Regions from separate parts of the Methylococcus sp. ANG genome, predicted to be linked through region 2. Evidence: riboswitches for the same ligand, from Rfam matches in the RefSeq annotation. Region 2 holds a riboswitch; the other holds the start of a gene.
The links. Region 2 has a riboswitch for cobalamin ahead of ABZN20_RS06990 (TonB-dependent receptor plug domain-containing protein). Riboswitches for the same ligand answer to the same signal wherever they lie in the genome.
Positions count from the first base shown of each region.

Region 1: it holds a riboswitch for cobalamin, as region 2 does, so the genes downstream of both, ABZN20_RS08225 (CbtB domain-containing protein) here and ABZN20_RS06990 (TonB-dependent receptor plug domain-containing protein) in region 2, are expected to answer to the same signal.

Region 1 covers NZ_CP160399.1:1,735,391-1,738,788, reverse strand. Annotated here, with positions in the region: gene ABZN20_RS08235 (cobyric acid synthase) at 1-595, opposite strand, end outside; gene ABZN20_RS08230 (hypothetical protein) at 595-1,578, opposite strand; cobalamin riboswitch at 1,743-1,993, shown strand; gene ABZN20_RS08225 (CbtB domain-containing protein) at 1,978-2,280, shown strand; gene ABZN20_RS08220 (CbtA family protein) at 2,284-2,964, shown strand; gene cobM (precorrin-4 C(11)-methyltransferase) at 2,978-3,398, shown strand, end outside.
Region 2 covers NZ_CP160399.1:1,477,789-1,481,186, reverse strand. Annotated here, with positions in the region: gene ABZN20_RS06995 (ClpXP protease specificity-enhancing factor) at 1-134, shown strand, start outside; gene ABZN20_RS06990 (TonB-dependent receptor plug domain-containing protein) at 144-2,030, opposite strand; cobalamin riboswitch at 2,170-2,408, opposite strand; gene msrB (peptide-methionine (R)-S-oxide reductase MsrB) at 2,480-2,935, shown strand; gene ppk1 (polyphosphate kinase 1) at 2,980-3,398, shown strand, end outside.

The DNA.
Region 1 (3,398 bases), 260 kb from region 2:
GGGCGATATCTCCGCGGAACCGGTTGATGACGAAGCCCCGGATGCGCTCGCGTTCGCTGGCCGAAAGCAGTTCGAGCGTGCCGACGAGGTGGGCGAACACACCTCCGCGATCGATGTCGGCGACGAGAAGTACTGGGCAGTCCACGGCCTCGGCGAATCCCATGTTGGCGATGTCTCCCGTCCTCAGGTTGATTTCCGCCGGACTGCCCGCGCCCTCGACGATGACCGCCTGATATTGCCGGGCGAGCCGGGTGTGGGAGGCCAGCACCGCGGCCAGGGCCCTGGGCTTGAACTCATGGTAGCGGCGGGCGTCCATGTTGCCCGCGGCACGGCCATGGACGATGACCTGCGAACCGAGATCGGCATAGGGTTTGAGCAGGACCGGATTCATGTCGGTATGCGGCGGGAGACCGCAGGCCTGCGCCTGGACCGCCTGGGCTCGGCCGATCTCGCCCCCCTCCGGCGTGACGGCGCTGTTGAGGGCCATGTTCTGCGGCTTGAAAGGCGCGACGCGGAAACCCCGGCGATGCAGGGCACGGCACAAGCCGGTCACCAGCGTGCTCTTGCCGGCATCGGACGTCGTGCCCTGAACCATCAGCGTTGCGCCAAGGGGGAGGGAGGGGCGGCGGGACATGTCAGTGGCTGGCGGTTGTGGCGATGCCCTCGGCATCCGGGGCGAAAGCGCGCGCGGAGGCCGGCGAATGGGGGGGCATCGACGTCCCATCCCCGCCTCGCCAACTGCCTTCTCGCCGCACGGATCGCTTCCCGATTTCCCTGCCGGAACAACAGGCCCATGACCGTGCCGCTGTGGGCCACCTGAATGCCGAGTGCGCCATGATGTCTGCCCAGTGCTTCGAGCTCGTCGAGGCGCGGTTTTCGGACGAACCGCTGGTTGAGACGCGCGCTGGCCGTCGCGACGGAACCGATCACGCCGGCATCTCCCTGCGCAACGCCATCCCGCAACTCCCCGAGCAGGGCTTCGCATAGGCTCATTTCCCCGCGGTCGTAACGGCGCGGCGTGCCGCTCAGCGTATCGATTCCGCTGCCGTTGGCCGGGTCCCGGACGCTCAGCAGTTCCATGGGAGGCAGCGGCTTGTCGAATCGTTCCACGACGATCCCTTCGCGCTGCGCGAAAACCAGGGCGGCGCCGTCGAACATCAGCGGATCCGACGCGGCCTCGGCCTGGACGGCCAGGCGTGCGATCCGCTCCGGCGCCAAAGTCCGGCCGCAGGCATGGGCGACAGCCCGAATCGCAGCCGTGACATCGGCGGTGGAGGAACCGAGTCCCTGGCCGCGCGGGATGTTGCCGTTCAGGAACAGCAGGCCGCCGATGCCGGAAAACCCAAGACAGGACAGCGTCAGCAATGCCGCCCGCGCCGCTTTGGGGCGGGGGCCGGGAAGCGTCTGCAAGCGGTTTCCGGCCGCGGGGAAAAAGTGGGCGACGACCCGGTAGCGAAGGCAGGGCAGCGTGACCAGGATGGGTCTCGGAATTCCGCGCGCCGAGGGCACCGCGCCTTGCAGGATTTCTCCGTGGTGCCCGTAGGATTCTCCCCGGCCCATGGGAAGCATGTGAGTCATTTGTCGAATTCGTCCGCCGTTGCGAGGTGAAGCGGAAGGCCGCTCCAAACCGGAACGCAAGATTCTCGCCGTTCGCTCGGGTCTTGCATAGCGGTGGCAGCACCCCGTACGGCCGTGGTCCGGTCAGCACGAATTTTGACGCGATGGGCCAAATCTCTTAGAGTGCGCCCTATCTGCTTTCGGGTGCTCGGCCGGCATTCTGTCCGCGTCCGGGTTAAACGGGAAGCCGGTGCGTTCCCCTCCCTCCCCCGGAAACAGGGGGAGGGGAACAAGGCCGGCACTGCCCCCGCAACGGTAAGCGAGTCAAATCCCATCACGGCGCCACTGCAAGGGCTTGCTCTTGCGGGAAGGCGATGGGTCGATGCCTCCGGTGTCGCTCGCAAGTCCGGAGACCGGCCCGTGGCAGTGGTGCTGACCCGCGGCGGGCGGGCGTGGCCCACTGGCATCGCACTTTTCGGCGACGCCAACGGCGCGTTCACGTCCAGCGGTTTTTTATCCGGATCGCCTTTTGACGGAAAGTTCCCCATGAACGCACGAACGCTGTCCCATTCTTCGCTGATCCATGTCGGTGCCAGAACCGCCGCAATCGCCGCGATGGCGCTCGGTGGTTTTCTGGTGCTCATGGTCGGCTTTTCGCCGACGCCGGCCGTGCACAACGCGGCTCACGACACCCGGCATTCCGCTGCTTTCCCTTGTCACTGACCAATGTTCCGGGCTTTGGGCTTTTCCGCCTTTCTGGCGGGGCTGTCGGCTGCATCCCTGCTGACTCTGACGCAAGCCTTGTGGGTGACTCCGCTGATTCTCCAGGCGGAGGTTTACGAGGAGGTGGCCGCCTCCGGTGCGCCGGAGCCGACGGAAAACCGTGATGGGGGGACGGATGCCTGGCGGCCGGAAACCGGCTGGCCGCGTCTGCTCGCCACGGCGGTCGGGAACGGCATCCTGGGTATAGGCTACGGACTGATGTTGACCGGTTTGTACGCGTGGCGCCGGCCTAAGGGCATGGCGCAAGGCTTGGCATGGGGGCTCGCGGGCTTTGCGGTATTCTTCGCCGCGCCCGGGCTGGGGCTGCCGCCGGAGTTGCCGGGCGATTTTGCCGCCGAGCTCGGCGCTCGGCAGGCCTGGTGGCTGGCTACCGCCCTTTGTACAGCAGGGGGGCTGGGGTTGGTTTGTCTCCAGGAGCATCGCCCGCTGCGGATACTGGGCGGCATGCTGCTGGCCTTGCCGCATCTGATCGGCGCTCCCCACCCCCCTCTGAGCGGCGGGCTGGCGCCGGAAACTCTCCGCGTCCAGTTCAGGCTGGCGACGCTGTTGAGCAATGCCCTGTTCTGGGGGGTGCTGGGGGGAGTCTCCGCCGCGGCTTTCCGGCGCTTCTGTCCCGCAGAATGATGCTCGGCTTTCCATGAGCACGGAAACCTTTGCAGGCGGCAAGGTCTGGTTCGTCGGCGCCGGCCCCGGCGATCCGGAGCTGATCACGGTCAAGGGAAGGAGGCTCGTCGAATCCGCCGACGCCATTCTCTACGCCGGCTCCCTGGTTTCGGAAGCCGCCCTGCGCTGGGCCAAAGCCGGTTGCACGATCGCGGACTCCAAGGACATGACTCTGGAACAGATCGGCGAGTGGCTGATCCGGGAGGCGCGCCGCAACCCTATCGTCGTGCGCCTGCAAACCGGCGATCCTTCCCTGTACGGCGCACTGATCGAGATGGTGCGGCCGCTGGACGAAGCCGGCATCGAGGTGGGCGTGGTGCCCGGCGTCTCCTCGGCCATGGCCTCGGCCGCGGCGGCGGTGGAAAGCCTGACGCTGCCGGAGGTCACCCAGACGG
Region 2 (3,398 bases):
CGCTGTATGCCCGCGAAAATGGCCAGGGCATGGTGTTCGACCAGGAAGAGGGGCCCGGCGGCGAACCTCCGCCGCCACCCGAACCGCAGGAGCCGGCGCAGAAAAAGCGGCCGGCACTGCGGGTGGTGAAATAGGGCGTCCCGCTAATAGGTCAGGGTGAGGCCGCCGTAAGCCGCGGCGCCAGTGGCACCGTAACCGTAGACTTCCTCGTACCATTTGTTGAGCGCGTTATCCACCCGGGTCCACAGCGACAGCCGGTCGCTGACTTCGTAGGATCCCGCGAGGTTGAGCACGACATAGCCGGGCACCATGCGGTTGCCGATGCTGAGCCGCTGGCCAACCATCACGATGTTCGCGTGTACGTTGGCGCCGCTGTCGAAACGGTAATTGGCGTCGAATGCTCCTTTGTCCCGGGCTCTCTGGTACAGAGGGTTTCCGGTATCCTTGTCCCGGCTGTCCATGTAGGTATACGTTGCCCGCAGGTCCAGGCCGCTCAGCGGATTCAGTTCGACATAGGTTTCCAGGCCCTCGGCTGTGGCATTGTTGATGTTTTCCATGCGGAACGCGACGGGATCGAACTGGATCAAGTCGTTGAAACGGTTGTTGAAGTACACGATGCCGGCATTGCCTCTCGCTGCTCCCCAGAACGGCTGTTCGATGCCGACGTCCCAGTTGGCGCTGGTTTCCGGCCGGAGGTCAGGGTTCCCCGTGTTGTACAGGGGATCGTAGAGCTGGGCGAGTGCGGGCACCTTGAAGCCGGTCCCGTAGTTGGCCTTCAACCGGGTTTCTATATGCGGAGCGGTCCAGACCTGGCTGACCCGCCAGGTCGTCCTGCCGCCGACGAAGTTGTTGTGGTCATGCCGCACGTTCGCCGTGGTGGACCACCAGTCGAAGGGATTGATCTGGTCTTCGAGAAAATATCCCAGCGTGTTGTAGCTCTTGACGAACTGCGAGGGCTCCATGATGGTCATGGTGTCCTCCTCGTCATCGATGCCGAACGAGATTGTGTTGGTTTCGTGCGGGCGCAGCGTATTGAGCCAGTTGCCCTTGATCTTTTCGCCCAGGTAGGCCGCGCGGAACGGGAAGGGATCGCCCGGGTTGGCGGCGTTGTCGTACTGGCGGTCCACGCGGGTGTAGGCCATCCCGGCCGTCTGCTCCCACAGGTTGTCGAACAGCTTGAGGGTGCCGAAGCCGCGGGTATAGAGCTCGTTGGTGTTGCCGGTGAAGTTGGGGTCGTCGACGGGGCGCCGGAGCAGGAAGTCGTAGTTGTCCAGCTTGGTGAAGGCGTCGTCGTAGCGCAGGCTCCAGCCCAGTTCCAGGTTGTCGGCGGGCTTGCCGCCGACGCGGGCGCTGACGGTGGTATTGCGATAACCGTCGCGCTCGGTGGCACCGAAGTGCTGGTCGGCGGCGGAAAAGCCGCGGACTTCGCGGTGGCTGGCGGTGAGGCTGTAGTTGAGGCCGGGATCGCCGCCGGCGATGTCGCCCATGACCCGCCAGGTGTCGTAGCCGCCGCCGTCGACGCTGACTTTCAGCCTCGGTTTGCCGGTGCCCTTCTTGGTGATGATGTTGATCACCCCGCCGATGGCCTCCGATCCGTATACCGAACTGGCCGCGCCACGCAGGATTTCGATGCGCTCGATGTTGTCGACGGTCAGGTTGGCGAAGTCGAACCCGGCGTTGGCCGAGGAGGGATCGTTCATTTCGGTCCAGTCGATCAGGACGATGGTCTGGCCGGAGTTGGCGCCGCGCAGGAACACCGAGGTCTCCCGTCCGGGACCGCCGCTCTGGGCCACGTCGAGGCCGGGAACGATACGCAGGATCTGGTCGACCGAATAGATGCCTCGCTCTTTGATGTCCTCGGCGGTCAGGACGGTGACGGAGCTGCCGACCTGCCGGCTCGGCGTTTCGGTGCGGGTGGCCGTAACCACCACGGTGTCGAGTTCCTCGGGATCGCTGTCGATGGCCGATGTGTCGAAGGAAAGGGCGGCGCCGAGCGCCGAGAGGGAAAGGCGGAAAAGCCGGGATTTCACGATGGACCTCTGCATGTGATGGCCATGCACACCCGCATGGCGTTAACGGTTCCGCGGAGGTCGAAAGGCCGGCCCGCGCCGCATCGCCCGGGTGAAGGGGCTTGCGGTAAAGCGGGGCGCGACCCTCGCCCTCCGCGGGGTCTTCATGTCATCGCAGGCCGGTCTCCGGGCTGATGAGAGGCGTGTCCGCCGGGCGGTTTTCTGCCTTCCCGCGCATTCGCGCAGTGGCGTCAAGAATCCGCCTCGGAACGTTTGATACGTTCCGGCTCAATCACCGTTGCGGGGGCAGCGCCGGATTGGGATAAGGTATCCGCACCGGCTTCCCGTTTCACCGACCGGCGTTTCCCGCCGGCCGACACCTGTGAAGGGCGCGGATTGTAGCGTATGGAAGCGGGAGCGCCAATGTTTAATAATTGATTTTTTTGAGAGATTTCGACGGGGATACGGGTATGGGCTGGGACTGGAAAAGCTTCAGGAAGCCGACGGAGGAAGAGATCAAAGGCCGGCTGAGCGAGGAACAGTATGCGATCTGCAGGGAAAACGGCACCGAACGGCCGTTCGACAATCCGTACTGGGACAACCACCGGGAAGGCATCTATGTGGACGTCGTGTCGGGTGAACCGCTGTTCAGCTCGCGCGACAAATTCGATTCGGGGACGGGATGGCCGAGCTTCACCCGGCCGCTGGAGCCCGATCACGTCGTCACGTCGACCGACCGGTCCCACTCGATGGTCCGGACCGAAGTGCGCAGCAGGCATGCCGATTCCCATTTGGGGCACGTTTTCGACGACGGCCCGGCGCCGACCGGCAAGCGCTATTGCATCAATTCCGGCGCATTGCGCTTCATTCCCAAGGAGGAACTGGCGGAGGCCGGCTATGAGGAGTATCTGAAACTGTTCGATTGATGGAGACCGTGGAAGGCGAGAGAAAGAAGAAGGAGGGAGGAAGTTTGGTCATCAGCAAAGTCAAGGGCATCAGCAAGTCGACGCGTATCATGCTGGCCGAGCACGGGATTTTTTCGGTCGAGGAGCTCGCCGATGCCGACGTCGGCCGGCTCACCAAGATTCCCGGCCTGAACCGTCAGAAAGCCCAGCGCATGGTCAGAGCGGCCAAGTTCATGGTCGGCGACATGGAAAAAGGGCGCGAGGAAGCGGCAGCCTCCGCCGGTACGGCCGAAGCGGCGGAGGCTGCTTCGGAGGACGTAGGCCTGGACGATTCGCGGTGCTTCCTGAACCGTGAACTCAGCCTGCTGGAGTTCAACCGCCGGGTGTTGGACCAGGCCAAGGATGCCCGGACGCCGCTGCTGGAGCGGCTCAATTTCCTGAGCATCGCCTGTTCCAACATGGACGAGTTCTTCGAAATCAGGGT